3 regions of the Asaia bogorensis NBRC 16594 genome follow, and region 2 is predicted to be linked to each of the others. Evidence: riboswitches for the same ligand, from Rfam matches in the RefSeq annotation. Region 2 holds a riboswitch; each other region holds the start of a gene.
The links. Region 2 has a riboswitch for cobalamin ahead of Asbog_RS11785 (HoxN/HupN/NixA family nickel/cobalt transporter). Riboswitches for the same ligand answer to the same signal wherever they lie in the genome.

Region 1 (5,117 bases), 910 kb from region 2:
CGGTCTGGCCCAACTCGTGGTGATCGCTCTCTATCTCGGCGTGCTCGGCGCGATCAGTCTTGTCGCAGCAGCGCTTTATCGGGCCTATGCGCTTGGCAACATGGTAGCCCTCTCCTCGAGGCAGTTCCCTGAACTCCATGCGACCTTTGCTGAAGTCAGCCAAAGGCTCGGCCTGCAAGAGGTGCCTCGTGCCTTCATCTACAACTCGCACGGTATCACGAACGCCTTTGCCATACGCCTGCTTCGTGGGCGCTATGTGTTCCTGACATCGGCTATCATCGAGACAGACACAGATGCGCAGCTCCGCTTCATCATGGGTCATGAGATTGCCCATCATGTGCTGGGGCATCTTGATGGCTTCAAGACTTTCCTTCGTGCGCCGGCCTATCTGGTACCGCTCCTTTACCATGCCTATTCGCGCGGACGCGAGTATAGCTGCGATGCCGTAGGCGCTTCGATACTGCCGGATTATCGTGACGGTGTAGGGGCCTTGCAGATGCTCGCTTGCGGAGCACGGCGCCTCAATACGTCGATGAATGCTGAGGCTTTTGCCGAGCAGGAGGCACAGGTGCCGGGCATGGCTGGCTTTGTGGTGGAGATCATGTCTACCCATCCGCGCCTCACGCGACGCGTTTCACGTCTCATCGCGCTTTTCGCAACACCCGAACGGAAACACGGCGCTGTCTGACCCGTCGCGTTCTATAGACAAGCGTTATTGGGTTGGATGACACACGGGACGTTCAGCAAGGGGAGGTGGTCCCCGTCTGGATGACGAGGGAGGCATCACGCCTCCCATACTTTCATAAGGAGGCCTGCATGCTGACCGTGAAGGAGCGCGGCGCGCCGATCAGGACCTCGCTTGGATAGCTGGTGTCCGCCCATTGCACGTAATGCTTGTTGGCAAGATTATCGATCCGGCCATACAGGGTGATCCCCTCACAGACGTGCCAGCCGGCAAACACGTTTACGAGTGCATAGTTCTTGAGCGTGAGAGTATTGGCGTAATCACCCTTGCGTGCAGAGACGTAACGCATGCCCGCGCCCAGATCGAGCGGCAGGTCGAAAACGTTCGACCATACGCCCCATAGATTGGCCGTTACCGCCGGGACGTCCGGAACCTGATTGCCGCTCGCATCGGTCGCGGCATTCGGGAAGAACGTGCCGTAACGGGCATAGGTATAGGCCACGTTCCCCGAGACGCTCCAGTGCCGGTCAATGCGCCAATCGGCCTGCCACTCCAGACCGCGCGATTTCTGGCTGCCGGCTGTCGAGACACTGTCCTGTCCGGTCTGGACCAGCACCCTCGTCCTACGGATATCGAAGAAGGACAGGGTTGTGACGAGCCGTCCCGAGAGAGCGCTTGCCTTGAGCCCAATCTCTCCCTGACGTGAGTGACTCAATCGGGAGAATTGCCCTCGATTGGCAAGGAAGAGATTGGAGCCCGGTGGGTCTTCAGCCGTGGTATAAACCCCATACAGGCTCAGATTGGGCAACAGGTCGAAAACCGGACCTATGCGGAAATTGGCCGGATTGTAATGCCCCTTGAAGCTGGTGGACGCATTGAACTCGCCATTCTGGTTAAAGTTCTGCCTGTCGAGTGAAAGCCAGTCATATCTGAACCCTCCCACCAGCCGCAGCCTGTCGGTGATCGAGAGGGTATCCTCAAGAAAGAGGCCCGCGTCGATCATGGTCGTGGGAGATTTACGGTAGGGATACTCCCCGGCAAATGACCCGAGTGCGCCACCTTCAGGGCTCGTCAATGAGACGCTGTCGGCATAATCCGCATCGGGAAAGCCGCGATTGCGGATGAAGCGAATGTAGTAGGCATCTCCGCCAATCACGAGGCGATTGCGTAACCCGAACAGGGGATAATCGAAACGGGCATCGACACTGTCTCCAAGCTGATGCTGGTTCTGATAGACATAGAAGCGATCGCGGCCGACCCGGCCGGGCGTGATTGCCTGTCCGCTCGCATTAGTGGCGCCGGGTGACGCGATATAGCTGTAGGTCTCGGCATTGTCCCAGCGACGTTTGGCATAAAGGAAATAGGCCTTGTCATGCAGCGAGATGTGGTCGCTGGCAGCCCAGTCCAGATGCAGCGTTGGCGTCGCATTGACGGAGCTCGCCCGTGGGTTGGCCACGTTGTAGTTGCGCCACAGCGACGCGCGGCTGATGACAAGTCCCTGAGTTGAATGGAGCAGCCCACCAGCTGCGTCTTTTACAGCAGAGCCCGGTACGAGCGGCGCACCGTAATAGGTCGAGAGATTATCGGTCAGGTAATCGACGGTAAAACGTGCCGTGAACTTCGCGTCTGGATGCCACAGGAGCGTGGTGGTCCAGTCATTGCTGCGCGGGTTGGCGCCTTTGACATAGCCATCAGACGAGGTCCGGCTGAAGTCGCTTCGTATCGCCAGGGTACGGGTGAGGGGCACTGACCCGCCAATGCCTGCATTCCAGCTATTGAAGCTCCCGTAGGAGAGCAGGGCGTTGGCACGCACATGATCCATGTCCGGCGTACGCGTGCGCATATCCACGGTACCGCCGACGGCACCCTGGCCATAAAGAACGGAGGAGGGGCCTTTCAGGATCTCGACCGCCTCAAGGTTGAAGGCGTTGAGCGGCCGGTTCACCATGGTCGTGGGACCAAAATAGAAACCGTCGCGCAGGATCAGCACCTGGTTGCCGCTGAAACCGCGCATCATGAGCTGGGCCGGATTGCCGGGCGAGCCACCGGAGGTCACACCCGGTGCGAAATCGGCAGCATCTTCGGCATGCACATAGCCGCGCTGCGAGATGATCTTCTGATCGATGATCGAGATCGAGGCCGGATTATGCTGGAGGCTGAGTCCGAGCCGGCCGCCTATGGCTGGGCGTGCCTTGAGGCCGGTACTCTCACCATGAGCCGTAATGTACTCGTCGTTGCTGCCTTGCTCCTGAGCGAGGGCAGCAGGTAAAAGCGGCAGAAGGCCAAGTGCAGGCGCGAGCGAGATGCCGGCCAGAAGACAAGCCCTGAGTGAGCGCATGGGGCGCATGTTATGTGTTCTATCCCGTGTTCACGTCACTACGATGGGCAGCGTTTCCCCTGCCACCTGCAGGACACCCCGCCCGCCGGTTCTCGTCCGTGACCCCGTGTGATGGCAGGTCTCCTGACTTGTGCGTCATGATGTGCGAACTGGCCTTCCCGGGGGGATAGTCCCAGTGGCTGAACCCTTGGCGGGTCCACGTTCGCACACTCTTCACCTACAGTTGCGGGGGCAGTCATGGCGTTCGACCATGTTCCCTTTTCATCCCGTCTCCGGGACACCATCGGACTGGACCCTAGCTTTCCGACCCGTGCTGTCAATGCTGCGCGGGTCCTGGTCTATAGTTTGGCTTTTCCTTGCGTCTATTTTGCGACAGCGCTGACAGGCTCGGGTGCGCAGGCGTGAGACGGCACAGACGTGCCCCACGCGCTCGGGAGCGAAAGGGTCGCGCCTTCATGAGGCCCTGTCCCTGTTCTGGCGACTATGGCTGTGTCGTTCTCGCTAACGATTACGCACGTCGTTATCCCGAAGAGACAGGCTTTCAGGCCGGGTTCCCACGCCCGAAATGCGGGTCCGACCGGCTGGGCGATCCGTTTTCGACATGACCCGCGAGAGAGAGAACAAGCTTGCCCGAACGGGTGACGCAATCGACATGGTACCAGTGGTCACTCACGGCAACCGGTATGGTAAGGTGCAAAATCCGCCCCGGTTGTACGGAAAGGTCCTGTCGCTGCCCGGTGTAGTGATCGATGAGCAGGAGCACGACGGGTTCGTCTGCACCGGTCCCCTGTCCCGCGCAGTTCAAGGACAGATGCAGGCTGTTTCCGTTCGCCTGTGAAGTCAGGCCAATGCGGCTCTCGGGATCATGGAGATGGTAGAACCCGTTCGGCCCATAGATCTCGACCGTGCCTGAGGCGGCACAGTGGAACATAGTGGTTGTCTTGCCTGCAACGGTCAGATGTTGGCTTGCCTCACCCGTCTGACGGATACGAAAAACCACACCCTGCTCGGCCGTGTTGGCAAAGACCAGTTTCGTCGGCGCATCGGCGTGGCTTGTGACGGCGAAGCGATAAGGCAGAGCCCGGCTCGGACGCTGACCGGCCTCCTGCAGGGGCAGGCTACCATGCTCAGGTACGAGCGGAGGTGGGTGTGCACAGGAAATTCGTGTCTGGGGCAGATACGCGCTCGTATCAGGAAGAGCCACGGACCACTTCGCATCAGGCTTGCTGAAATCGAAGGCAGAGGTCAGATCGCCGCAAACCGCACGGCGCCAGGGTGTGATGGTCGGGCAGGGCACATTGAACCGCTGCTCCAGAAACCGGATGACCGACGTATGGTCGAAGACCTGTGAATTGACCCACCCACCTTTTGTCCAGGGCGAAATGATCAGGGCGGGTACGCGAGGCCCGAGGCCGACCGGCTCGCCGTGATAGGCCTCACCGTCCGGAAGCTGGCGAGTTGCTGTCTGCGTTGAGGGAACAGGCGGCGGTACATGGTCGAAAAACCCGTCATTCTCATCGTAATTCAGAATGAAAACGGTCTTGGCCCATGTGTCGGGATGTCGAACGAAAATGTCGATCAGCTTGGAAATCAGATGCTCGCCAAAGCCGGGCGGCGCTTCGGGATGCTCCGAAAGGGCCGCCGGTGGGACGATCCACGACACCTGAGGCAGCGTTTCATCGGCAATGTCTTTCTCGAAAGCCTCCAGCAGGTAGCGCCCTTCCAGTTCGTGCATGTTCTCCTTGTTTGAGCCCGGAACGACAGCGCGCGCCTGACGATAGCGCCAGTCCTGCTTGTCGAGATTACGGAACTGCCTGAAGGAGGCGAGGGGATTGTCGCCAAAATTGTCGTATTCCTGGTAGAATTTCCAGGTCACCCCGGCCTCCTGAAGGCGCTCGGGATAGGTCGTCCAGTCAAAAGGTGTGAAGGCAGGATTGTCGTGCGCCATATCGGCAGACCAGTTGCCGTCATCGACATTCTCGACCGCCTGTTTGCCATCAGCGCCGACGGCAAGGCCGTTTGTACCGGTAAAGAAATAGAGTCGGTTGGGATTGGTCGGGCCGAAGATGGAAGCGTGATAGGCGTCGCAAATGG
Region 2 (5,117 bases):
AAAGTTCGCGGCCATAACCGGAGTTCTTGACCCCGCCAAATGGCAGTTCCGGGGCGGTGCCCGTCACATCATTGATAAACACCATGCCGGTTTCAATGCGCTCGGCGAGCTTGCGACCACGCTCGACCGAAGCCGTATGAACGGAACCGCCCAGACCGAACGGAGAGTCATTGGCAAGTGCGATGGCGGCGTCGTCATCGGCCACCGGGTAGACAATGGCGGCGGGCCCAAAGATTTCCTCGTAGAAAATCGGGTTATCCTTGGTGACATGCGTCAGCAGGGCCGCCTGCATGAAAAAGCCCTCGCGATCGAGCCTCTTGCCGCCGGTGACAAGCTTTGCCCCGTGATCGACTGCTTTTTCGACCTGGCTCAGTGCGAGCTTCATGGCGTTTTCGCTGCTCATCGGGCCGTGAGTGACGCCCTGCTCGAGCGGATCACCATAGCGGAATTCGGCCAAGGCGTCGGAGAGGCGACGCACGAATTCGTCGGCCAGCGATTCATGAACGATCATGCGCTTGGCGGCGGTGCAAACCTGACCGTTATTGGACATGCGCCCTGCCACGGCACGGGGGATGACCTCGTCGAGATTGGCATCGTCGAGCACGATGAACGGATCGGAGCCGCCGAGTTCGAGCGTGGTCTTTTTCAGGGCCTTGCCAGCCTGTGCGGCGACAGCGCTGCCTGCACGCTCACTGCCGGTCAGGGCCACGCCACGCACTTCAGGGCGCGCAATCAGTTCTTCCGACACATCATTGTCGATGAACAGATTGGTCCAGGCTCCCTTGGGTGCCCCGGCTTCGAGGAACAGCGCCTCGAAAGCGAGGGCGCATTGCGGCACACCCGGTGCATGTTTGGCGAGCACGACATTGCCGGCCATCAGGTTGGGACCTGCCACGCGTGCGAGCTGGTAGTAAGGGAAGTTCCAGGGTTCGACGCAGTAGATGACACCCAGAGACTGGCTGAGGACCGTCGCACGACCTTCCGAGACAGGGATCTCACGCGGGGCTAGGAATTTCTCGGCGTTTTCGGCGTAATAGGCGAGGATCTTCGCAGAGAGTTCGGTCTCGGCAATGGCCTCGGGCAGAACCTTGCCCATTTCGATGGAAATCAGTCGGGCGTATTTCTCCTTGTTCTGCTCAAGGATCTGCGCCGCCTTGCTGACGATGGCCTTGCGCTCGGCAAAGCTGCGATGACGCCAGTCACTTCTGTAAAATTCATGGGCGGCGTCGAGTTTTTCAAAAGCCTGCGCCTTGGTGTGAAGGTCGAACTCGCGCTCGGTTTTGCCTGTGGCGGGGTTGATCGTACGATAGGCGCTCATCGTTTTCTGCTCCCGTTTATCTGGTGTCCGGCGCATGGCCGAACCAAAGTCACGGTCGAACAAATGCCTAGAAAGGCGCATGGTTTCCCTCAAAGGGGAGGCAATATCGGTTGGGTAACCCCCTAAACGCACGGTTTGGGCATGGAAGAAACACCCGCATAAAGGCCGCTGAACGCTGGCTTTCGCCTGGTTGAGACGGTAGGGTCGAGCCCGTCGAGGGTCTTGCGCGAGTGAGTGAAAAGGGAATGTCGGACGGGCTAGCTGATCCTGAGAGGATCGGGCGCGAGGCGGCAGCTGTCCCCGCAACTGTGAGCGGTGAGCGCCCTGCCGGAACCACTGGGTGCAGGTCATCCGGGAAGGGGCAGGGGAGCGATGAACCGTGAGCCAGGAGACCTGCCCTTGTCATGTCTGACGGCCAGACCGGACGGGATGATCCGGTTGTTGCGGAGAGCCCTTCTCGTGAACGAGTTTACCCTGCCTTCTGACGTGCTGCGACGCGCACGAAATGCCGTCAGGCCTGAACTGCTTCCTCATCGGGGATCTTTGATCGGGCACAGAGGGAGCCAGAGATGAGCGCTGAAACCTTGCCGGTGTCTCCGCCGTCGCTGCGCTGGCGCATTTCCCTGCTGGGGATTGGCCTGCTTATGGCCAATATGGCGCTCTGGGTCTGGACCTTCATGATGTTTCGCGATCGGCCCTTGCTGCTTGGCAATGCCCTGCTGGCTTATGGTTTTGGCCTGCGTCATGCTGTCGATGCCGATCATATCGCCTCGATTGACAACGTCACGCGCAAGTTCATCCAGATGGGGCGTCAGCCCTTGCTGACGGGGTTCTGGTTTGCCATCGGTCATTCCCTGATCGTTGTGCTGGCGGCGCTGGGCACGGCGCTGCTGTCACAGGCGATGCAGGATCGTTTTGGTGCATGGCGTGATATCGGTGGCATTGCCAGCACGCTTGTTTCGGCCGGCTTCCTGTTTGCCCTGGCCATCACGAATTTCATTGTCCTGCGCGGCGCCTGGCGCGCCTGGCGTCACATACGGGCAGGCGGGGCGATCGAGGAGGTCGACCCAGAAGCGCTTCTGAACCGGGGCGGAGTGCTGTCGCGCCTGCTCTATCCGCTGTTCAGACTGGTCTCGCGCAGCTGGCATATGGTGCTGCTTGGCTTTCTGTTCGGCCTCGGCTTCGATACCGCGACAGAGGTTTCGCTTCTGGGGCTGTCTGCCTCACAGGCGAGCCGGGGTGTTTCGGTTGCGGCGATCATGATCTTTCCTGCCCTGTTCGCTGCGGGCATGGCCCTTGTCGATACGGCAGATGGTGTTCTCATGCTCGGGGCCTATCGCTGGGCCTTTGTCGATCCGCTGCGCAAGCTGCGCTATAACATCATCATTACCCTGATCTCGGTGATCGTGGCTGTCGGGATTGGCAGTATCGAAACGCTGCGCCTGCTGGGTGATCAGATCGGTTTTGAAGGGCGGTTCTGGGGCATGGTGGCCACTGTCAGCGACAGCTTCAACCAGATCGGGTTTATCGTGATCGGGCTGTTCGTGCTGGCCTGGATGCTGTCTCTGATTTTCAGCCGGGTCGATGCACGGCGCAAAAACTGACGAAGGGCTTACGGTCTCGGCGCGCCGGCGGTCGCGAGTACAACCACCAGCGGGCGTTGCGTTCAGAAATGGGCGCCAATGCGCATCTGAAAGGCGCGACCGATAAGCGCCTCGTAATAACGGCCCACGCTATAGATGACTGCATCGCGTGGCAGGGCGTCGGTGATGTTGTTCACCACGAAGCTGGTCGAGAAATGCTCGGTTACGGCATAGTCGAGTGAGAGATTGAAATAGGCAAAGGCCGGGCGTTTGTTGCCCTCATAACGCGTGGTCGGCACCTGAAGGGCCACGAGGCTCGGGCCATACCAGATAGTCTGCCACTGAGCGTTAAAGGGGCCACGTATCCACGTGGTGTTGAGCGTGAAATTGTCATTGGGCGCAGCAATATTACCTGAAAGCAGATAGGTGCTTCCGGCATAATTGCGCGTGCTCTTGACGTAATGCACGTAGTTGCCTCGAAGGTCGATTGCCCCCGAACTCTCAGGCAGACCCAGACGGGAGAGGGGAGTGTTATACTCTATCGTCGTTTGAAGGGCCTGGGTCTCGTAGCTGGCGATATTATAGTAGCCGGAGCGGAAAGAGGAAATTTGCCCCGATGAATCCCGGGTGAATGTCGAGCAGAAGCGATTATTCGGGTAGATGCCGGTGTCATAGCAGGCGTTGAGCAGATCATTGGCACTCAGATAGGTGATGGCATCAGCAACCCTGACATCCACGAATGAGGCTTTGACATCGAACCCGCGTATGAAATGCGGCCTGAATTCAAGGCTGCCCATATAGCTTTTGGAACGTTCATTAGAGAGATTCCGGTTTCCTCCGGCTGTACCCTCGACGCCGTAGGAATTGAAGTTCGAGACGAAATTCTGAGGCAGTCCGGCGCGTGCGCAATTGGCGGCTCGCAGGGCCGGGTTGGGGCCCGACGCAAGGCCTGTATCGGAACAGGGATCGACGCCGTTCTGATAGGTCGAGGATTGGGGGGAGTAGAGTTCGCCAATGCCGGGATTGCGTACCGATAGAGCGTAATTGCCGCTCAGACCGATATCGCGTGTGGGCCACCAGGCCGCACCGGTCATATAGGTCCAGTAGGTACCGGTGATACTGTTATAGGTTACGCGCCCATTGGCCGTCAGGGAGAGATGATAGGCACCCGGGAGGTGCATTGCCGGTGAGATCAGAGGGATATCGAGCTCGCCGAAGCCCTCATGCGTATGATAAGCGCCGCCCGTATACGGGATCGACGCGCTGTTGCCGTAGGGGAGATAGCTGCCATCGCCCTGTTTCCAGCCAAGCAGATAGGCGCCGGGGTCAAAATGATAGGCCTCGCGTCGATGTTCGTAGCCCAGATCCCACCGTATCGCCCCTGCTGGCAGGGTCGCCACGGTCGAGCTGATTTCGGCCTGCAGATCGCGTTGCGTGTTGCGGTTGGTCGAGCGTGACTCCGTTGTGACGTAGTCGCGCGCGGCCGGCGTCATCTGGTTGTAGCCAAACGGGTTGAGCGGGGCACATACCGCGCTGCGCGTGGCAATCGGGGCATTCTGGTAGCCGGGAGCACATTCGATTGTGCCATCAGCAGCAGTGACAGCATTCAACGCATTGACAAGGTTGGGAATAACGAGCGACGGGGCCGTCGTGGCATTGGTATTGCGCGTATACTCGCCCTGCAGCTTCCAGTTGAACTGACGGTTGAAGGCCCGGAAATCGCCATTCAGCCCGCCCTGAAAACGAAACATCTGCGATGTGGTGCGAAACAGGCCCTGATCGAGATCCTGATTGAGGCGGTTGAGATAGAATGTATCGGTTGGCAGGCCGTTTTCAGCCAGAGCCTGCTTGATTGTGCTCTGTTCGGCACTTGTGAGGAACGGGTTGCTGGTGCTCAGGGCGAAAGCACCAGTCGTGACACCGTATTGATAATAGCTGCTGCTATAGGGCCCGGCATTATTCGCCGTCAGCGCATCGTTGAAAAGCGTGCTGCTCCATGTTCCCTGACCTACCTGGTTTTCGGCGCTGCCGCGTGCGTACCAGCCTTGCCAGCGGGCGTGGATGTGCGGATCAAAATCGTAATGGCCAAGCAAGGTCAGGTTGAGCTTGTCGTTTGGCGTGACGATCTGGTTGTAGTTGCGCAGGGAGATACCATCGCCCCCAACGGCCTGAGCCGTGTCACCCTTGAGCAAGGTCCCCGCGTTGAGCGGCACGAG
Region 3 (5,117 bases), 1.1 Mb from region 2:
CCGATGCGGCGCAGCCAGAGATAGAAGCCGATATAGGCATGGCAGGGCGCAATATCGGGGTCGTGATACTGCGCCTTGCGGTCAGCTTCCTCACCACGACCGGGCTGAAGGGCCAGAATGAGGGCGCCGACGCGCAGAAAGCGCGCCTTGACCGGCTGAGAGGGCATCCCCCATGTCGCAATGATTTTTTGCCGGAACGACTCAGGCAGGGTGTCGAAAGCCGCCCGATAGGCGTCGGCACTCATGATGAGAGTGGGCGCGGCGCGGCACAATCTGTCTGGCAGTTCTGACGCGACAAGAGGCGGCACGTCGTATCCCGCACTGGCCAGCATGGTGGCGATGGCCTCGACACTGGCAAAACTATCCAGCCCAACAGCGTGGGCGGCCTGCCCTTCGGCGCCGGGATAATCGGAGAGAACCAGCGCCAGACGCCGCTCGCCTGGCGTTTCGGCTGCCAAACGCAACCAGCCCTGCATCTGGCGCACAATTTGCGCGATACCGGGGGCATAAGCCACGCGCCGGGCTGGCAGGCCGGGCGGTGCCTCATCGCGAAACGATATGGGTGCCCCTGAAAGACGACCGTCAAATTCGGGCAGGACGATCTGCATGGCAAGATCGGACGGTGACAGCCCCCGGGCGGCCTTGCGCCACCCTTCAAGCGTCGTGCCCGGCTGGAGCAGCTGGACGATGGGCACACCCGCTGCTTCAAGGACCGATGCCCCGCCATCATCCCCACGAGAGGCGAAGAACGTGGCATTCAGAATGATGTCGGGGGGATCGTCCACAAGCCACCGGTCGAGAAAAGGCACGACTTTGGCCGCGCGAAGGGACGAGACATACACCAGATCGACCCCGCATCCGGCAGCCGCGATCGCCTCTGCCAGCGCATCGATCCCATCGAGATCGGCAGAAAGGAGGTGGGCGCGGTAGAACACGACCAGAGCCCGACTGGAGACGTCCGTGTTCAGGCGACGGTAAATTCCGGCCTCAGGCAGCTTTTCGGCCTCGGCCCCGTCATCCGCATTTAATCCGCCAATAGCCCCCATAAGGGTGAGCGCACAGCGCAGATTGCGTGTTCCGCCCTCGCGAAACAGGCTGTCGAGCCGGGCCCACTGGGCGGGCGCGATGCTCGAAAGGCTTTCGAGTGCAGTATTCGGCGTGGCCTCGCCGGTGATGAAGGCCAGTGGAATGGCCTTTTCCCGGCAGACGAGCCTGAGTTCATCCACGCCGTAACGCCAGTATTCGGTACCCCCGAGCAAGCGCACCACTACGCAACGTGCATGGGCAATCGTCTGCTCCAGATAAAGATCGACCGACAGGGGATGACGCAGGCGCGACAGGGTGGCGACCTGTAAACTGGGGTCTGACGCCCTGTGCACATCGCGCAGGCCTAGCAAATCACTTTCGGAAAACGACAGCAGGACAAGATCGGCTGGCGCGTGGGCAAGGTCCTCGGCCACAGCCTGCCCATCCAGATCATGCGTTTCCCGAAAGAGAATATGCACGGCTCAGCCTGCGTCGAAGCTGCGCTGCACAGCCGCGGGGTCAAGCCCATGCAAACCGATCACAACCAGCCTGCCCTCTGGCGCCTCGCCCTGCTCATAGGCATGTCGGATGCGCGCGCCCACCGCCTGCACGCCCAGACGAAGGCTCTTGCCGGCCACGCGGGCAAAGCCTTTCATACGCAGCACATCATGCTCACGCGCCACCTTCTCGAGTCTGGCGATAAAGGCTTCGGCACTGGCCTGTTCGGGCAGGCTCAGCACGAAACTCGTAAAATCGTCATGCTCATGCTCATCTGCCCCGTCATGATGCGAGGGGCGTGCTGCCAGATCGTCCTCTGCCGCAGCGGCAAGGCCGAGCAGCACAGCCGGATCGACACGCCCTTCACGGGCGCGAATCACGCGCACCCGACGCTTGCGTGCAGCAAGACCGGCCTCGACCGCAGTGAGGGCGGCGTCATCCAGCAGATCCGTCTTGTTGAGGATGACCAGATCGGCTGAATCCAGCTGATCCTCGTAAACCTCTTCGAGCGGGTTATCATGGTCGAGCGACTCATCTTCCTCGCGCTGCTTCGCCACGGCCTCAGGGTCATCGGCAAAGCGGCCATCGGCCACTGCCGGCGCATCTACCACGGTAATCACGCCATCCACCGTCATGCGCGTGCGCACGCTCGGCCAGCCGAACGCCTTGAGCAGCGGCTTGGGCAAGGCAAGACCCGAGGTCTCGATGACAATGTGATCGGGTGGGGTCGGGCGATCAAGAAGGGCTTCCATGGTGGGGATGAAATCATCCGCCACGGTGCAGCACAGGCAGCCATTGGTCAGTTCGACAATATCTTCCTCAGGGCAGTTCGGAATACTGCACCCGCGCAGGGTCTCGCCATCGATGCCCAGAGAACCGAATTCATTGACCACGATCGCGATGCGGCGGCCATCAGATTTCTCGATCAGGTGACGCAGCAGGGTGGTTTTACCCGCACCAAGGAAGCCGGTGATGATGGTAACAGGAATCTTGCTCATGACAGTCTTTCAGATGCGGCAGGTTGGGCAGGTGCAGCAGGTTGAAGAGATTCGCCTGACGGCGACAACTGGCCAGGAAAACGCCCCAAAATAATATCGCGCAGGCTTTCAGGACGCTTTGAGGGCATGACCGTACCTGAGCGCGAGTGTTCATAGGCCTTGGCATAGACCATCAGATCCTCCGCCAGTTCAGGCCTCAACCCTCCCAGAAGCCACGACCATTTGCCGGGCATGGACAGGGTGGCGGTGCAGCCCCGCTGGCACGCCGCAAGACATTTGACCCCCTCGACACGCACACCGGCGGTGGTCGCCTGCTGCAAGAGGGCCTCGTGCAGCGCCTCACCCCCATCCCTGCAGGTAAGGCAGACATGAATGACGGGAGGCGTATCGCAAGATGTTATCGGTTCGGCCATGAACAATCCCGGACCAGGCCCGCAAAACGGGCGCAACAGGGCACAAGGATGATTGCCGGGATATCCCGGCCTGCCATAAGCCGCCCCTCGATGAAGGGTGCGGGTTCATGGTCTGTCGCGCTCCGGGCACCCCGCCGGATCGTGAAATCGGTGACGCGACGGCAGGTCTCCTGGCTCATGGTCCCGGTTGCCCGGCATTGCCGCCCCCTTCCCGGCATGGTCACCAGTGGGCTGCGACGGCAATGACATACCACCTACAGTTGCGGGGGCAGCGCAGGACTGATGCACATGGCACGCACCTGCTTCCCTTTTCACCCCTTGCGAGGCACCGTCGCTTATTTCCTAGCAGCTTTGCCAAAGGAGATGCAAAGCCCGGAAAGGACAGGGCGACGCGCGCCTTTCCCCTGTGACCCGGAGCATCGCTCCATCCGATTGTTTGCAACTTGAAACATCATGTCCGTTGCTGACATCATACGGACGAGCCTGCGTGATACGACTGAGGGATGACCCCAATGCCTCATCTTCTTCTTGTCGATGATGACCAGGATATCCTGACCCTTCTCGGCAGTTTTCTGCAAAAGCATCACTATCAGATCTCCACGGCCGAAACGGGCGAGACCATGTTTGCCATTCTGGACAGGCAACCGGTCGATCTGGTGATTCTCGATATCATGCTCCGCAATGAGGACGGGTTCAGCCTGTGCCAGCGCCTGCGTGCCCGATCCCGCATCCCGGTCATCATGCTTTCTGCCATGGCCGATCTGACTGACCGTATCGTGGGGCTCGAGATCGGGGCCGATGATTACCTGACAAAGCCATTCGACCAGCGCGAGCTTCTGGCCCGGGTCAAGGCGGTCCTGCGTCGTGCTACCACGCCGGGCGAGACAACCCCGTCGCTGCGCCCTGTCCTTCGTTTCGGTCGCTGGGTTCTGGATGTTGCCCGTCGCGAACTACGCGCGCAGGACCAGTCGCTCGTCCCGCTCTCGGGGGGTGAATTCGATCTGCTGCTGACTTTTGTCGAACACCCGCAACGCGTTCTCACGCGGGACCAGCTGATGGATATGGCTCGCGGCCCCGACCATGCCGCCTTCGATCGCAGTATCGATGTGCAGGTCAGCCGCCTGCGCGCCAAGCTGGAGGACGATCCCAGAAATCCAACCCTGATACGCACCGTGCGCAATGGCGGCTATATGTTCACCGCCGCGGTGAAACGATGAGATGGGCGAGGCTCCCCCCCGATCGCATTTTCACACAGGACACCATCTCCCGCCGCCTGATTGTTACTGTGGCCCTTGCCGCCGGGATAACGCTGCTGTTGCTCGCGGTCTTTGTTGAATTTGGCGGCCAGTGGAGCAAGCCTGATATTGAAGCCACCGGTATGGTGAGAGAGGTTGGGGCCGTGCTTCGCATGGTGCGGGTCGCCCCCGCCACGGACAGGGAAACGCTGCTGGCAGCAGCGCAATCGAGACAGATCCATTTCGGGTGGTACCCGGAAGCCTCGCCGCTCGCGAAGGCTCTGGCTGCGGGGCATTACCGTCGCAGCGAGATTGAGGAGAGCTGGCATTTCCTGAGCCCGTTTCTGGGGCAAAGGCCTCCTGCCATCGCGGTGTTCCAGGAAGATAACCCTGTCTCTACCCTCCCCGGCCTGCCCTATGACCGTTCGCTGTATCACGACGCGTATTTCGTCGGGATCCAGCTCGATGACGGCAGTTGGGTGCTTTGTGTTGCCCTTCAGCGTTTCTGGGGGCTTTACGCCTTTCAGCGCCTCATGCTGGAAGGCATGATGCTGTTTGTCTGGATCATCGCGGTGTCACTCATCGCCTCACGCCAGCTTTCACGCCCGATCGAATATCTGGCCCATGAAGTCCGCAGGCTCGACGCGCAGCCCAATTATGCGGGCGTTAGTGAAGCGGGGCCCAGAGAGATCCGTCAGGTGGCGGTGACGATCAACGCCATGCAGGCGCGTATCGCGAAATTCATCCTCGATCGCACCACGATGCTTGCTGCCATTTCGCATGATCTGCGCACGCCGCTCACGCGTATCAGACTACGCGGAGAGTTCATTGATTGCCCGACGCAACAGAAACTCCTGTTTCGCGATGTTGACGAGATGCAGGCCATGATCGATGGCGCCTTGTCGTTCTTCCGCGACGATGCCTCCCATGAAACACAGACGGCTTTC

Region 1: another riboswitch for cobalamin. It lies ahead of Asbog_RS07985 (TonB-dependent receptor); the one in region 2 lies ahead of Asbog_RS11785 (HoxN/HupN/NixA family nickel/cobalt transporter).
Region 3: another riboswitch for cobalamin. It lies ahead of Asbog_RS02765 (DUF1636 family protein); the one in region 2 lies ahead of Asbog_RS11785 (HoxN/HupN/NixA family nickel/cobalt transporter).

Annotation. Positions count from the first base shown of each region.
Region 1 covers NZ_AP014690.1:1,779,649-1,784,765, reverse strand. Annotated here, with positions in the region: gene Asbog_RS07990 (M48 family metallopeptidase) at 1-688, shown strand, start outside; gene Asbog_RS07985 (TonB-dependent receptor) at 801-3,032, opposite strand; cobalamin riboswitch at 3,120-3,323, opposite strand; gene Asbog_RS07980 (phosphocholine-specific phospholipase C) at 3,565-5,117, opposite strand, start outside.
Region 2 covers NZ_AP014690.1:2,687,267-2,692,383, reverse strand. Annotated here, with positions in the region: gene Asbog_RS11790 (NAD-dependent succinate-semialdehyde dehydrogenase) at 1-1,318, opposite strand, end outside; cobalamin riboswitch at 1,519-1,733, shown strand; gene Asbog_RS11785 (HoxN/HupN/NixA family nickel/cobalt transporter) at 1,888-2,922, shown strand; gene Asbog_RS11780 (TonB-dependent receptor domain-containing protein) at 2,985-5,117, opposite strand, start outside.
Region 3 covers NZ_AP014690.1:611,764-616,880, reverse strand. Annotated here, with positions in the region: gene cobN (cobaltochelatase subunit CobN) at 1-1,505, opposite strand, end outside; gene cobW (cobalamin biosynthesis protein CobW) at 1,509-2,522, opposite strand; gene Asbog_RS02765 (DUF1636 family protein) at 2,519-2,935, opposite strand; cobalamin riboswitch at 3,079-3,283, opposite strand; gene Asbog_RS02760 (response regulator) at 3,448-4,152, shown strand; gene Asbog_RS02755 (HAMP domain-containing sensor histidine kinase) at 4,149-5,117, shown strand, end outside.